4 regions of the Neobacillus sp. GCM10023253 genome follow, and region 1 is predicted to be linked to each of the others. Evidence: riboswitches for the same ligand, from Rfam matches in the RefSeq annotation. Region 1 holds a riboswitch; each other region holds the start of a gene.
What was found. Region 1 has a riboswitch for cyclic di-GMP ahead of ACFPA1_RS23965 (hypothetical protein). Riboswitches for the same ligand answer to the same signal wherever they lie in the genome.

Region 1 (4,175 bases):
CGGCGGCCTCTCCACGGACATCGCCGTCATTAAAAACCGCAATGTCGACGATGACAAGGCGCAAGGGTTTAATCTTGGGGTATCCGAATCGCTAGAAATGATTCGTGAGGAAATTCGTAAAAAACACGGTGTGGAGCTCGACAGCCGCCGCGATGTCGTAGAAATTATTACGAAGAAAAACGACCGTAATCACATCATGGTGAAAGGAAGCCGGACAAGTGTCCATGACATCACCGACCGCATCCTGCTAGACCTTGCGAAAAAGCAATACCGCTTGCTGCGTAATGTCTGGTCTAAGAACTCGCAGACGGAAATCTGCTACTTTGTCGGCGGCGGGTCCATCATTTTAAAGGAATATTTAAAAGCATTGAATAACGGTTTAGATGGTTTTAACATCGATTTCTTTGAGGACGAGAAGGAAAGCATTTGGATGATGTCGAATGCTTATTATAAGTTAATTACGGATTTTGTTCGTAAAACTGAGAAGCAAAGGGCTGCCCAAGATAAAGCACCAGTAAAAAGTTAATTTTAGGGTGATTCTATGAAAAAGGCATCCGAAAACGAAATCAAAAGGGGCCAAGCTGTATCCTTCCGCATCCCTTCTGATACTCCGGATCACATATTAAAACAGCTTCAAAAAATTAAGGAAACAGAACGCCGGAATTTTTCCAGCAAAATTGCTTCGTTTGTTATGGAGGGTGTAAGCCAGTCCTTTTCCCGGGAAAAGGAAACGGTCACCATCCCCCTCCCCAAGGGGCTAACGAAAGCACAGCGTGATTGGCTGAAGCACGAGCATTCCGAAGCACTGCTGGGAAGCATTCTTTATCAGTTGATTTCCGACCCGGTAAGGTCGACCGCACTGCTGGCCTCGTTGAACAGCAAGGCTGTAGATATTGATGAGGCGTTGTACCTGCAGGAGACTACGGCCTTCCCTGCCCCAGAGCCACTTTCTTTTTCGGAGAGCCCTTTTGAAGAAGAAATAGCTGCAGGAATTGACTTGGCTGATGATGATTTGGACGAGTTTGCTTTCGAGACCATCGACCAGGCCATGTCCCCTACTGAGGATGAAGCCGACGAGAAGGATCTTGATGCCGATGACCTGCTGGGCGGGTTTTTGGCGAGTATGAATAAATAAGGATTAAGATGAGGCACCTTGGTGATGAGGTGCCTTTTGCTATGGTTTAGCATCCAATATTACCAGTATTTTACAATTTTAATAGGGTTATAGCTTAAAAGAATAGAAATTAAGTAGATTAGGAGGGATGAAAATTCATATGAAGGTGTGTATACAGGTAATTATGGGGATTATTATTGGCTGGCTCCTGTTAAATGTCATGGGGCTTGAACAAGCGGAATTGTTTAAACTTGTGTATCAATACTTAAATTCGACGCTGGCTTATTTTATTGTTGTGGTGGTTGTGCCTACTATTTGCTTTACTTTTTTTCGTAAATTTAAGGTTTTTGGGGTTGCTGTTGCGGTAACGATGGTGGGGATGTTTGTGGTGGTTTATGTAGCGCTGAATACAGGAAGTATTGGGTTTTAGAAATTTTAAAGAGGTGGTCTAAACCACCCCCTTTGGGTCTAATGAAACAATTTTGAAAAAATACTTTTTAGCGAATTCCCTTTTTTAAAATAAATCTCTTCTCGCACCTTTTCATTGATAGCCTGCCAAAGCATGATTTCCACGTCCGAGAGCTGCTTGGATTCCTCCACTTTTAGGAAAGCGGCAAAATAGTCTAACGGCACTCCGTAAAATCTTGAAATATCCGCCATGATCTCAAACGAAACTGACTTACGATCCCCTTTTTCAAGCATGCTTAAATATTGAAGGGTGATCCCAGTCCCCTTTGCAACTTCTTCAAGTCGTAAATTTCTTTCTAACCGTAATCGTCTTAACTCCTGCCCCAATGGAGTGGCCATAGTATACCTCCTTCCCCTACTCAATTTCCGAGCTGTATTTAATCGTTAAGATATAGTACCAGCTAACGGCTGCTTCAAATAATGTGATCATAAGTTCTTCTGATTTTCTAGGAATTTTAAAATATCTTTGTAGTTGATAATGAAGCAGCTCGTGAAAAATAGTTTGTAATTGCTCCGGGTAATCCATTTTTTCGTCGATGATAATCATTTTTTTCTCAGGATAATAAATACCCTTTATATCTTTCAAATCCATAAAAACAATAGGGATCTTATATTTTCTCACTATCTTCTTCGTTAATAAATTTATCTGGGATTGATTAATCGACATAAACTGCTTATGCAGGTATCCAATGATTGTATAGTAGGTAAGAAAAAGAATGAGTACTAGATTAACCTCAAGCTGATTGAAAAAAGATAGTATAGGGAATATAACCGCTACTTCAAACATCATAGGTCCAAACCGGTCCAAAAATAACTTACTGGATACTGCCCCAGTCTCCAGATAAACATAGACATATTTCAGAACGATGCTCAGAGTCAACATAAGCAGCATAGTTAGGTATCTAGCTAAATAAGTCTTGTCACTATATTCATTATAAATCTCGTTACAGATAATGATAGTGATTATATACATGGTGAGCAAGGATATCCTAGCTTGGATACTGCCTCTTTTTTGAATGAAACTGGCTACGAAACAATCAACAAGCAGATAAATGAAACCATAAACAATGGAGAAACGGTCAAATATTAATAAAGATAATATTACATGAAAAAAGGAATAGCCGAAACCGGAAAAAACCTTCAGATTAACTTGGTCAAACAGGACCATAATGCAAAGAAAGAAAACAATATTCCATTCCAGCTCTTTGGGGAAAACAATAAATAAATCTGTCAAAACTATGGAAGGAATCAAGAAGAACAAATAGATATGCTGCCGCCTGAAATGATTCATGACGATTCTCCTGTTAATCAGTACTTTTATACCATTTTTAATTATGTTACTTGAGAAAATTTACAAGTTAAATAATTATTTTTCTACAAAAAATTAAAATTTTGACGGATTTTGTCATTCTAAAATCATTCAATTCCACTATCGTTTAATATATTCTTAATATAGAAGGGTGTAATACTCCAACTTTATTTTCCTCCTATTTTTTAAAACGCACTAACAAAGTTTAGTGCTCTTTTTTATAAATGGGAATGAAATTTGCAAATCTAGCATGAATTATGTCGTAGGAAAAAAACACCATTAAACTATAGTTTAATCTATAATGAATTCATAGAAACGATATTTTTATATTAAAGTGGCCACGCAATATTACAAAATATCGTGAATTAAAGGATGTAATGATAGTTTTTAAATTGGATTTACATCCTTTACTTGGGGAAGCTTTGAAGTATAGCCTTAAATTGGACACTTGGGCTATATGGAGCTAGTAGTGTAACCGGCCCTCTTAGGTTTTAATAAAAACTTTTCTAAGAGGAGAGAGGTCTATGAAGAGGATTTTATCAGGGGTAGCAGCAGGAGCTTTAGCTCTAGGACTTATGGCAAGTTCAGCGTTTGCTGCAGTAACATTCGACTCATCATCAGGAATAGGTTTTGTGGGTAAAGGTGATGTTCAAACTGCTTTAGGCTACAATAATGCCCAAATGCAGAAAGAGGCTAATAATCTCGTTTTCACGTATAAAGCGGAAGATACTTATGCAATAACGGTCACATGGGATACTGGTGAGGGTACAAAGGGGGAGCAAACACATTATGTAACGCATGAAAGAACCTCTTCTATTGATAGCAATGTTTCATACGATCCAAGAAAAGCTAACCAATATACTGGTTTTAATCTGAAAGGATACGAAGGCATTTTAACGGAGGTTGGTGACATCCCTACAATTGGGGAAGAGTTCCCAGGGAAATCAGGGCATATTGTGACTAACGTTGAGAAAGTTTCAACTACCGGCACATTATATGTAAATGGGATTGCTATTCAGTAATACTCTGATTGTGTTTGCAGACTTTGCATGTGAGAGAAGGTGCTCTTAAGGGGTATCTTCTTTTTTGGATTGAATGAGATTCTACAATTCTTTAATAACTTTTGGGGGTTTTGTTGAATTTTGCCGAAAACTAGTTGGAACATGTCGAAGGGAAAAAATACCTATAAACTATAGTTTAAATTATAATATTTTCATAGATATATAGTTCTATAAACAGAACACACCCTATAAAGGTGATATCGATATAGGGGTTAATGGGAAG
Region 2 (4,175 bases), on a different contig from region 1:
CCACGTCGGGAAGTACTTGGTGATGGGTTCGTTAATCGCTTCAGCGATGCAAACCTTTATCCCGACTTCTACGTTGGCGGCACTTGGACATTCAAAAGTAGCGGGTGTTCTTGTCATGATGGCACTGGCGTTCATTTTGTCGATTTGTTCTGAAGCGGATGCTTTTGTTGCTTCGTCATTCAGAAACACGTTTTCACAAAGTTCCATCGTGACGTTCTTAGTATTCGGTGCGATGGTTGACATCAAGAACCTGCTGATGATGTTTGGTACGTTTAAGCCAAAATTCGTCATCCTGCTTGTTTCGTTAATTTCAGCATTCGTATTTATCGGTTCACTATTACTGTAAAGGAGGGAAGAAAATGTTTCGCGTCGTGATTTTATTATTGTTTACCAACTTGTTTTTCTATTTGCATTTATCAGGAAACATTTCGAAGTATATTAATATGAAGTATTCCTTTCTTTCCTACAGTATGATTTATGCCCTATTCTTCCTAACTATTGTAGAAGGAATCAGATGGTACCTTAAAGAGAAAAAATCAGAGATAGAATTGGAATGTCATGAATGCCATCATGATCATTCACATGACCATAAAAAGCCTTCTTTTGGAAAAAAGCTAAAAAGAACGGTTTCGTATACGATGATTGTTCTTCCCGCTTTGACAGGTGTGTTTTTGCCGGTAGCGACCCTAGATTCACAATTAGTTAATGCCAAAGGATTTAGTTTTCCTACTTTAGAGGACGGGGCCGACCGTTATGGCATGCATCAAATATTAAATCCCGACATGAGTAAATTTATGGGCCAGGATGCATTTACGGATTTAGTCAAAAAGGAATTCAAATCGTATAAAGGAAATGACCATATTACCTTAACAGATGAGGACTATTTAAAAGGCCTGGAAGTCATCTACAATTTTTCCGGGGAATTTGTTGGGAAAACCATGACGATGAAGGGTTTTTCATATAACGGTCCGGGGTTAAATGGCAACCAAATCTTTTTATTCCGATTTGGGATTATTCACTGTATTGCTGACTCTGGTGTGTTCGGAATGATGATTCAATTTCCTGAAAATGTCCACATCCCAAATGATCAGTGGTACGAAGTAACGGGAACGATGGACACGATGTATTATCAACCTTTTAAAATGAAAATCCCTATTTTAAAAGTGACGGATTATAAAATTATTTCACAACCGAAAGATGCGTATGTTTATCGGAATAGTTTTTAATATAAAAAAAAGAAAGCTCCAAGCACTTTAAAAAGTCCTTGGAGCTTTCTTTTTCGAGTGGCTTCTGCGCCTCTAATCAGAAATGCCAGTCTGGAAAAACGTCTTTTTTCTATCATAGCGTTCTAAGGCAACCAAAAATAACCTTCTTTTCAACAATTCTTTTTCTAACAATTTGTAATTTTTGTCGGCCATTTTTAGTAAAGCTGTTATGTACCTCTCTATAATATTTTCATCACTAAGTTCCACCACGTCCATTTCAAGTTCGTTGTCATAAGCAAGTGTAGTCAAATGAAATCCCCCTAAAATATCTACTATTTTAGGCAGCTCAGCCATCCTAGTTTCATCGAACCCTTAGACCTGTAGCTTTGCGTCCCAATCTTTCGAGTGGTTTGCCTTTATCTAAATAAACTAATTATTTATATTATATTACAATTTTTTCAAATATTACATAAAAATATTTTTTATGGTAAACATAAACTAAGAAAAGTGACAATTATAAATTTGATTCCATTGTTAACATCCCTGCCAGCTTTCTTGTTGGCAGGGATGTTAAATAAAACTTTTAATTTTTTAAGCGTCCAGTTTGGGTTTGAATTGATTATGTTATGAAAAAAATAATCAAATTGAATTCAATTCCCATGATTTAATTTCTTACCACTTTTTCATTCTTTTTGCCTTCATCTATTGGCCCAGGTGCAATACTTTGGTCATTGGCTGTCAAATCGATGCCATAATCTTTAGCAAACACCATATGAGTTTCCACTAGTACGTCCTTTGAGTTTTCGTCTAAATTGAAAACCCTGGCACCGCGCAATCTGTTTCGATCAGCCCCCGAAAGGCCGTATGCACCAAAACCAGTGCTGCCGGAATAGCCGAGCAGGATTCCATAATAGTTACCCATATAAGTATTTACGTGGTCATGTCCGCAGAAGACCCCCTTGACATCTCCTCTTTCCAGCATAGCTGAAAACATTCCGCTGTTGATTGGCCCTGGGCATTCCTCTTCATTTCTTTCTCCAACAATATTATGTTTGTTTACAGCATTTGCGTGATCAGCATCTGTTCTTCCGTCCACACTTCCGAACCACATAAATCTATGTTCCCAAAGCGGGATATGAATAAATACAAGCGATGGAACCTTATGCCCCCACTGCTGCTCAAGTTTTTTCGATGTCTCATAATACCAGTTGACCTGGTTCATACGAAGCCAGTCCCATGTCGGGTATCCTTTAAAATCTTGTCCCGCAATCGTTTGAGGGGCATATCTTCCACTGTCAAGCAACCAAAGGTTGAATGCCGCATCTGTACCTTTTGAATTTTTGATAAGAAGATTCATGTTTCCAGTACCCGTTATGTCTTTTACCCCAGGTGTGTTCATATTGTATCGGTAAGACATATAAATGCCCAGCATGTCCTCCTCATTTAGGCCGCTTTTTGGAGTGGAATCCTCATCATGATTTCCGTATGTAATGGCCCACTTAATCCCTCTTTGCTCCATCGGCTGCGCCACATTGTTTATGGCTTGTTTCATTTCGGTAGGAGTGTCACAGCCACCAGTGATGTTGTCTCCGTTTAGGACCACAAAATCCGGTTTCTCTGTATCGAGGACTTTTTCCATCAACTGTATGGTACGGCGGTCAATATTTTCATCATCCTGTGTATCATTAAACTGAACAATCTTGAATTTGCCGTCTGGATTAAATTGAAGTTTCATATCATCATTTAATTCGGCATAGGCTGTCCCAGAAAACAAATCTTTTGGAAGGCCAGCTGCTCCCAATGTTAAGGCAAGTGTGCCTATTCCCCCTATTTTGATAAATTTTCTTCTGTCCATCTCCTTGTGTGACTCCTGATTACTCATTACAAAACCTCCTCAAGTCTTTTTATTAAATATTAAAAAAGTACCTATTAATAAAATAGCAAGGAGATTTTAATTCTCTGTATGGCTTATGTAAATTATTGATTATAAATTGGTAAAGAATGCAAGACATAAATAAATCCACCTGAGCCCAGCTACTCGAAGTGGATTTATTTTTATTAAATTCGCAATCAAGGTCAGTTGTTTCACATAAAAAACATGTGATTGGGTCACCCTGTTTTCATTTCACTATTTATTACTAATGTCATTTTAACAATGGTTTAAAAAAATATATGTCCCGTCCAGTTATGAGTTAGACTCCTAAATCAGCATTCTATCTATATAGTTTTTACAGCACTAAAAGCTTGCTTCAATGCATTGGCTGCCTGGTTGATGGCGTTATGTGCTTCCGTCAGCACTCCCGGCATCCAGAAGAAACCGTGAATCATTCCTTCATAGCGTGTCGCTTCCACCGGTACGCCTGCTGCTTTCAGCCGTTCCGCATAGGCTTCCCCTTCATCGCGCAACGGATCAAAGCCTGCCGTAATCACCAGCGCAGGCGGAAGTCCGCTTAAATCCTCTGCCAATAATGGGGATGCATACGGATTTTGGCCATCCTCTTCATTACGTAGATAATGATTCCAGAACCAGACCATTGTATTTTTTGTTAAAAAGTAACCCTCTGCATTATCACGATAAGAGTCCGTGTCATAAGCGTGATTTGTGACAGGATAGATAAGCATTTGATAGGCAAATGAAGGGCCTCCCTGTTCACGAGCCATTAAGGCCACAACTGCTGCAAGGTTTCCGCCAGCACTATCACCTCCTACTGCAATACGCTCAGGGTCTACTTGGATGGATGCAGCATTTTCCGATAACCACTTTGCTGCGGCATACGAATCCTCAGCGGCAGTCGGGAATTTGTGCTCAGGGGCCAATCGGTAATCGACAGATACGACGACGCAGCCTGCTCTGTTTGCCAACATACGGCAAGGCACGTCAACCGTATCCAGGTTGCCGATAACCCAGCCCCCTCCATGGTAGTAAACCAATGCTGGGAATGGTCCTTCACCCTCCGGCGTGTAAATACG
Region 3 (4,175 bases), on a different contig from region 1:
GTGCTATCGACGGTCCTTGCTGTCCATCCATTTGAATCCATTTTGGTGAATAATAATCCGATATTCACCATTGGCTCAATCGTAAATACCATTCCCTCTTTAATTCTTGGGCCTTTACCTGGCAAACCGTAATGCGGTACATCCGGCTTTTCGTGAATCACTGCTCCAATCCCATGTCCGATAAAGTCGCGGACAACCGCGAGTCCTTCACTTTCCACATAAGTCTGAATGGCATGACCGATATCGCCAATCCGGTTGCCTGGAACCGCTTGTTCAATTCCCTTGTACAAGGCTTCCTTTGTGACTTTTAATAAATGCTCAGTCTCTTCGGAAACCTCGCCAACTGCGTAAGACCATGCTGAATCAGCCAAGGCCCCGTTGTAATTAACAACCATATCAATCGTGACGATGTCCCCTTCCTGCAATGGTTCTTTGCGCGGGAAGCCATGGCAGATTTCATCGTTAATACTTGCGCATGTTGCGTATTCGTAGCCCTTATAACCTTTTTGTTCCGGAGTGGCATTATGCTTTTTTAAAAATCCCTCTACAAACTGATCAATTTCCCAAGTGGTAATCCCTGGCTTAATCATTTTGGCAATTTCTTTGTGACAGGCAGCGAGGATTTCTCCTGCCTTTTTCATTGCTTCGATTTCTCGTTGTGACTTTAAGACAATCATGTAATGTTCCCCTGCCTTTTTGAATAAATTCTTTTGTCTGGAGACCTATTTGTGCGAATGCTGGTATATAAAAACGATTACTATATGACATTTTTGGCAACACTTTAATATTAACGCTAACGGACTTATTTTTCAAAACTACTTTCTCAATGTAAAAACTAATTATGCAAATTTCGATAATTTGCCATATTCCTTTGTTCTTAATATGGTACTCTCAAATTCTTTTTGATAGAATGATGTTATAAATTATTTTTAGGTGTGTGAGAATCCATGATAGGTGACCGCGTAAAGAAATTCCGCCAAGAGAAGAAGATGTCACTTTCTGAACTAGCAGAGCAGGCAGGAGTTGCAAAATCCTATTTAAGCTCGCTTGAGAGAAACCTTCAAAAAAATCCGTCCATACAGTTTCTTGAAAAGATTGCCGGTGTATTAAACATTCCGGTTGAGCATTTAATACATGAGCAGATTGACAAGACGGCATTGGACAATGATTGGATGAATTTAGTAAAGGAAGCCATGACCTCCGGTGTTTCAAAAGATCAATTCCGCGAGTTCTTGGAATTTAATAAATGGCGGAACAATCAAAACAATAGTTAAAATGTACAAAAAAAACATCCTACAAAAATTCTTAATTTTTGTAGGATGTTTTTTCATTTTGGTATGTAACAAATTGTTCTGATTGGTGATTACCGCTTAGGAAATTTCGAATATCTTCTACCGATAATCCAATCCTCTTAGCTTCCATAATTAGTACTAGCCAATCCTTGTCAAGCTTCTCCATCTGCTCAATCTCCAAATTCATACTAACAACCCCCTAAAATACTTACCCGTATTTCAGGCAGCCCGGCCATCATAGCTTCTCTCTATTTCCACCTTAGACCCTCGGCTTTGCGTCCTTGATTTTCACCAAGTTTGCCTTTTTCTGAAAAATAACTGTCTATTTATTATTTCATCAGTTCATCTTTTCTAGGACTAAATTCACACTAACTATTTAGTAAGTTCATTATAACTAGTCCTTTTATAACAAAGTGTTAGTTTTTGTCAGCATTTTTAATATTCTAAACCCCTTTTTTAGACATTTTTTGACAAACTCCCGCATTTTTTCCTCTAATTCCCATTGCCTGAAAATGGAATATATAAATAATAGAGCATTTGAAGTCGAATATCCTCCTAATTTATGGGAAGAAAATTTTCCTTCTTTATTTTTGGCTCTGATTTTATGACGAAAACATTTGTCTAATTTGTGACGATTAGCATATAATATTAACAACATGATAATATACGGAATATTGTCAATATTCAAAATAAAATAGAGGTGATAGGCATTGACCATTGTTCATGTGTTAAACTTTTCAATCCCCATTGCTTTTATGGTATTTGCAGGTTATTTCTTAGACCGCATGTGCAAGCCTGCCAAATTTGAAGAAAAAGCTGGTGAAGAGGAATTGTAAAAATTCTCTCCTCGCCAGCTTTTTTTTACTAATCAGAATTTATTTAAACCGTTTTTCTACCTTTTGTTCGTAATTTTTGAAAATGGACGAATTTGTTTTCGCCCCTCGTTTTGACATCAATTGATTAAAGCGAAGGAGCTTTTCATTTAACTTTTTTTGCAAATCTTCCTTCTTACCGCTGTCGTCACATTTTTTGATGAGATCCTCGATGGTCATCATCTCTTTGCGTAAATGGTTTTCCTCTTCTGAAAAGCCTGCATTTTTCATGATTTTGTAAGCCATGCGCAGTTCTTCTGGAATACCTGATAAATCTTCAAGCTTCAGCAGTTTTCCATATCCAGGAAGATTATCAAATTCTCCATCTTTGTATGCTTTTTTAATCCGATCTTCTGAGACAATATGAAACATATCCATGTTATTGCCCTCCTTTTTTAGCATACTCACTAGATTTATTATAACAAAGGTCCATTTTGGTTGAAAAATAAATCGGTAATGATTTCAGCTTTATTGGGGCATGCTACAAGCGATAACGAAAGGAGTGTTAGACTTGGCACGTGGAGAACATTTTAATCATAAAAACAAAAACCATCCGGGTGAATTCCCCAAGAACACCATGACCGAGAGTCATGCTGAGCAGGCAATTGGGGATGAAGAATTTATTGTCACCCAGGAGGCCTTTAAAAATAGAATTGAGGAAGAGGACACGCCGCAGGATACCGCCCGCCTGCTTCCTGAGCAGACAGAGTAAAAGGCGTGAAGAGTTTTCACGCCTTTTTACTCTGTTTATTTTTCGAAGCTTAATTTCTTCATAAACTGAGAAAATTCCAGGGTTTTCAGCCATTCTGCCAGTCTTTCGATATCCTTCGAGAAGATGCGGTCCTGCTTAATGGATGCCACCTGCTCACGACCTTTTTCATAGAAGTTCTTCGTATGGGTCGCCATTTTCTCTACACCGCGATATTCGACGGCCTGCATGGCGCAAATCATCTCAATCGCAAGGACCCTGCGAGTGTTTTGGATGATTTGATGTGCATGCCTTGATGCTATCGTCCCCATGCTGACATGATCCTCTTGGTTTGCCGATGATGGAATGGAATCCACACTAGCTGGATGTGCCAAAGTTTTATTTTCTGAAACAAGTGCAGCCGCTGCATACTGCATAATCATTGCCCCTGATTGCAGGCCTGGCTGCGGGCTTAAAAACGGCGGCAGATCGCTTAATTGCGGATTAACTAACCGTTCCACACGACGTTCCGAAATATTAGCAAGCTCTGCTACTGCGATTTTCATAAAGTCCATTGCAAAAGCAATTGGCTGCCCGTGGAAGTTTCCACCGGAGATGACCTTTTCCCCATCATCAAAAATTAGTGGATTGTCAGTCGCCGCGTTCATTTCGATTTCTAGCTTTTCTTTTACATAATCAAGCGCCTGCCAGGAAGCACCTTGAACCTGCGGGATGCAGCGAAGAGAGTAAGCATCCTGAACCCTCAGTTCTCCCTGCATCGTTGTTAATAAGCTGTCACTCAAATAGCGGCGGATTCTTGCTGCTGTATCAATCTGCTGCTGGTAGCCTCTGGCCACTTGAACCTCTTCTGCAAAAGCATCGAGAATTCCATTTAACCCTTCAATCGTCATGGAAGCAATCAGTTCGCTCTCAAAAGCAAGCTGCTCTGCTTCTAGGTATCCGACGACCCCCATAGCTGTCATGGCTTGCGTTCCGTTAATGAGAGCAAGACCTTCTTTAGCCTCAAGTGTTAGCGGGAAAAGACCTTCCTGCTGAAGTGCAATGCCTGCTTCCACACGCTCGCCTTTATAGAATACTTCGCCTTCACCTACAACAACTAATGCCAAATGGGATAATGGCGCCAAATCCCCGCTAGCACCTAATGAACCCTGCTGCGGAATAACCGGAATAATGTCTTTGTTAGCCAGCTCAATCAGTCTTTCAATGACTACCGGACGAATGCCTGAGTAACCTTTTAACAGGGCATTGGCACGAAGAACGACCATTGCTTTTGACGCCACTTCTGGGAATGGCTCCCCTATT
Region 4 (4,175 bases), on a different contig from region 1:
ACTCCGCTTAGGTTATCGTTGGCAGTAAGCTCCACATTTACTCCGTCTGTGTACCACTTGTCCTCTACATTGCTTACTGTTGTTGGAGCGGTTTTATCCACCTTAACCTCAACAGTTTGTTTTTCCTCTACGTTTCCGGCGTTGTCCACGCTATAGAAAACAATCTTGTTGACGCCTTCTTTTTCGACCTCAAAGCTGGTACCTTCAGCTAACTCAGAACCATTGATAGAGTAATAGGTTGCTTTCACTCCGCTTACATCATCGGTCGCTGTTAACCCTACGTTCACAGTATCTGTGTACCACTTGTCCTCAACATCGCTTACTGTCGTTGGAGCAGTTTTATCCACTTTAACCTCGACTGTTTGTTTTTCCTCGATGTTTCCGGCATTGTCTACGCTGTAATAAGTAACCGTGTTTACACCTTCGTTATCAAGCACAAAATTATTGCCTTCGGCAAACTCAGAACCATTGATTGAGTAGTAGGTTACTTTCACGCCGCTTAAATCATCGGTGGCTGTAAGCTCTACGTTCACTGCCTCTGTATACCATTTGTCCTCGACATTACTTACTGTTATTGGAGCGGTTTTATCTACTTTAACCTCAATGGTTTGTTTTCCCTCGATGTTTCCAGCATTATCGACGCTGTAAAAAGTAATCTTGTTGACGCCTTCTTTATCGAGTACGATATTGCTGCCCTCTTGGAAGTCAGAACCATTTACGGAATAGTAAGTAGAATGAACGCCTGATAGATTGTCAGTTGCTGTTAGTTCAATCGCAACATCCTGGCTGTACCAGTTTCCAGTTGTATTAGCAATAGTTTGCGGTGCCGTTTTGTCGATTTTTACTTCAACTGTTCTTACTGCCTCAACGTTGCCTACATTGTCAACGCTGTAAAAAGAAACGGTGTGGACGCCTTCTTTTTCAAGAGGAAAGCTGGTTCCTTCCGTAAATTCAGAGCCATCAACAGAATAATAAGTTGCTTTCACGCCGGACAGATTGTCGGTGGCGGTTAACTCAGCTTGTACGTCCTTGTTGTACCAATAAGCACTAGTATTGATCACGGTTTGCGGTGCCTCTTTATCGACCTTAACTTTTACCGTTTTCACTTCTTCCACGTTGCCAGCGTTATCTACGCTAAAGAAAGAAACAGTGTGGACACCTTCTTTATCAAGAACAGCATTGGTACCTTCTACAAATTCTCCAAGATCAATAGAATAGTAGGTTGTCTTGACTCCACTTAGGTCGTCCGTTGCAGTTAACGTGACGCTGACATCATCTTTTGACCATTCTAGGTTGGTTACAGCGGTTGTTACAGGCGGTGTGACATCGGAAGGTTTGTCGATGTCTACTGTAACGGTTGCATAGTCGATAGATTCTGTGCCGTCTGCTGTTACTGGGACGATTTGGTACTCGTGGGTGCCTGCATCTTGAGGAGTTTCCACTGTATAATTTACATCAGTAGTTGTTCCTACAAGGATACGTTCACCGTTTACCACTTCATAAACGTTATATTTGTCCGCTTCTGGAACTGCTTCCCATGATAGGTTTAATGAATCTCCATTAACTTCGGGTTGGCTTGCTTGAGGTGCCGGTAATACAGGAAACACTTCTACTACAACAACATTTGAAAAGGCTGATTTACCGAAACGGTCCGATTTGGCAATGACGGTGTATTCGTGTTTGCCTTGAGCTAAATCAGTTGCATAATAAGAATTTTTTGTTGTTGTTTGGATTAATACAGGTTCACCATCTACTAATTTATAAACTTCGTATTCAGTTACATAAGGAGCAGTAGACCAGCTAATAAATGCGCTGTTTGGAGTATCCTTCTCAATGGAGGCTTTTGGTGCCTGCATTTCCGGGAATACAACTGATACATTGTAAATTTTCGGGACAGATTCGCCAAAACGATCGCTCACTGATACGATCTCAAATGTATAGTCACCTTCCGGCAGATTACTAAAGTAATACGAACGATTAGAGGTGGTTGTTATCAATTGTTTTTGGCCATTGATTACTTGATAAAGTTTATATGTGTCGGCATATGCCGCAGAAGACCACATAAGCAAAAGATCGTTCCCATTATAGAAATATGGGTAAACTTGATTAGGCGGAAGCATTTCCGGGTAGGCAATAGTAACCGTAATTGTGCTTACAACGGTTGATTCACCATATTTGGAACTATAAGAGGTGACTTCATAAACATTTACACCTTCTGGAACGTTAGTTACATATTGTTTTGTATCAGTTGTAGTGGTTATTAACTTTCTTTCACCATCGACAATTTGATATATACGATAGGAATCAGCATATGTTACATCATTCCATCTTAAAATAACATTACTAAAATCATTGATATAAGAAGTTAAACCGCTCGGTGCGGCCATATCTGGAAAAACAACATTAACAACTAAGGAAGTTGGGGCTGATTCTCCATACTGTGTATTAAAAGACGTGATCTCATAAACGTGTTCACCTTCAGAAACATTAGTAAAATATTGATACCCTTTTGATGGTGAAGCCAGTAATTCCCTTTGGCCATTTTTAACTTCATAGACTTTGTAGTTTGTAGCAAACTCAACTAGGTTCCACTTTAATGAAACATCATTGCCGTTCATAATATTTGAAGTTACGCCGCTAGGTGCTTGCATATCAGGATAGTTAATTTCAACATTTAATAATGTTGAATACGGAGACTCTCCTGTGCTATTATAAGCCGTTACCGTATACGAGTGAGTTCCTTCTGATACACTTGCCACGTACAAATAAAGGTTTGTTGTTTGTTTCTTTAAGACATATTCTTCCCCTACTTTTTCATATACGCGGTATCCACTTGCGCCGGTTATCCCGTCCCATCTTAAAATGATATTATCTATACCATCGAGAGAGTAGCGCAAATTTGCTGGAGCCGTAGTTAGATTACTCGCTGCAAATGCCGATGTAATCGGTGAAAATAATTGCAAAAACAATGCAAATAATACAAGGAAAGATAATTTCCTTCTTACTTTTCCCATACCTTTTCCTCCCAAAAAAAATGTGAAAACATATGCGAAAAAGGCACTATAATGCGGCAACCCGGCTGACATACTTTTGGCAAAAGGTTAGTCCCGCAGCTTTGCGTCCTACAGTTTCCTGTAATTTGCCCTTTTTCACGAAAGAAAATATATATACCCGTAGCTTAAAAAGAAGTCCCTTCAAACAAGAGACTTCTTTTTAATTGGAATAATCAGCTATTAACCACGAAGAAGCTGTAAAACGCCTTGAGGCTGTTGGTTAGCCTGTGCAAGCATAGATTGAGCTGCTTGAGAAAGGATATTATTTTTCGTAAATTGCATCATTTCATTCGCCATATCAACATCACGTAAACGCGACTCAGCCGCTGTTAAGTTTTCGGAAGAGGTTCCAAGACTGTTGATTGTGTGTTCTAATCGGTTCTGAATTGCCCCAAGTTTAGAACGTTCAGAAGAAACTTTGCTGATTGCACCATCTAAAACTTTTAATGCATCCTCAGCACTTACTTCACTCATTAGTGAGATATTTACACCATCTTTCTTAAGACCTAATGCGACTGAGTCCATTGCATTTATACCAATTTCCAAAGTTTGACCAGAATTTGCTCCTACATGAATTGAAACTGTGTTGTTAGCTGACCCCACTGTAATGGTAGATTGATCAGCAGCATTAATAGTATCCTTAAATGATAATTGCAGATTGGAAACTTGAACAACAGAGTTGGAACGAACCGCAATTCTTCCATCTCCAGTACCCGCAGCGTTATCTCCATTAATATCTACCTGAGCGATGAAGTCATCTTTATTCCCCGCAACTTGAAGCTGTTGTAGTCCACCATTTAGGCCGCCATTCATTTCATCATTGAAAGATGAGCGTGAGATTCCTTCTGAAGAAGTCGCAGTTATTTTTAAGGAACTAATATCATTGGCAGCACCGGATTGGCCAGAAATAACCAAAGAGTTTGCAGCAGATTTACTATCGTCCAGACCTTCAGCACCAGTATCAGCTAGGAAATCCCCAACACCTGCACTCATTGATACATCGGCAGCACCTAATGTATTTTTAACAGATGACATAAAATCATCTAATGTACTTTCTGCTGTTACAACATATACAGAAGTTTTTACTTCACCACCAACAACAGCTGAAAGAGTGATTTCATC

Region 2: it holds a riboswitch for cyclic di-GMP, as region 1 does, so the genes downstream of both, ACFPA1_RS07650 (hypothetical protein) here and ACFPA1_RS23965 (hypothetical protein) in region 1, are expected to answer to the same signal.
Region 3: it holds a riboswitch for cyclic di-GMP, as region 1 does, so the genes downstream of both, ACFPA1_RS25595 (anti-repressor SinI family protein) here and ACFPA1_RS23965 (hypothetical protein) in region 1, are expected to answer to the same signal.
Region 4: it holds a riboswitch for cyclic di-GMP, as region 1 does, so the genes downstream of both, ACFPA1_RS22880 (OmpL47-type beta-barrel domain-containing protein) here and ACFPA1_RS23965 (hypothetical protein) in region 1, are expected to answer to the same signal.

What each region holds. Positions count from the first base shown of each region.
Region 1 is NZ_JBHSHV010000027.1:80,542-84,716, forward strand. Features, by position in the region: gene ACFPA1_RS23940 (hypothetical protein) at 1-526, shown strand, start outside; gene ACFPA1_RS23945 (hypothetical protein) at 542-1,135, shown strand; gene ACFPA1_RS23950 (hypothetical protein) at 1,263-1,544, shown strand; gene ACFPA1_RS23955 (helix-turn-helix domain-containing protein) at 1,583-1,921, opposite strand; gene ACFPA1_RS23960 (hypothetical protein) at 1,938-2,873, opposite strand; cyclic di-GMP riboswitch class II at 3,298-3,379, shown strand; gene ACFPA1_RS23965 (hypothetical protein) at 3,416-3,913, shown strand.
Region 2 is NZ_JBHSHV010000006.1:34,133-38,307, forward strand. Features, by position in the region: gene ACFPA1_RS07640 (permease) at 1-346, shown strand, start outside; gene ACFPA1_RS07645 (TIGR03943 family putative permease subunit) at 360-1,226, shown strand; gene ACFPA1_RS07650 (hypothetical protein) at 1,299-1,514, opposite strand; cyclic di-GMP riboswitch class I at 1,543-1,630, opposite strand; gene ACFPA1_RS07655 (metallophosphoesterase family protein) at 1,870-3,087, opposite strand; gene ACFPA1_RS07660 (alpha/beta hydrolase) at 3,423-4,175, opposite strand, start outside.
Region 3 is NZ_JBHSHV010000028.1:76,759-80,933, forward strand. Features, by position in the region: gene map (type I methionyl aminopeptidase) at 1-677, opposite strand, end outside; gene ACFPA1_RS25590 (helix-turn-helix domain-containing protein) at 948-1,274, shown strand; gene ACFPA1_RS25595 (anti-repressor SinI family protein) at 1,306-1,479, opposite strand; cyclic di-GMP riboswitch class I at 1,512-1,604, opposite strand; gene ACFPA1_RS25600 (hypothetical protein) at 2,003-2,128, shown strand; gene ACFPA1_RS25605 (DUF1992 domain-containing protein) at 2,168-2,542, opposite strand; gene ACFPA1_RS25610 (hypothetical protein) at 2,667-2,876, shown strand; gene hutH (histidine ammonia-lyase) at 2,912-4,175, opposite strand, start outside.
Region 4 is NZ_JBHSHV010000026.1:38,799-42,973, forward strand. Features, by position in the region: gene ACFPA1_RS22880 (OmpL47-type beta-barrel domain-containing protein) at 1-3,014, opposite strand, end outside; cyclic di-GMP riboswitch class I at 3,067-3,154, opposite strand; gene ACFPA1_RS22885 (flagellin) at 3,234-4,175, opposite strand, start outside.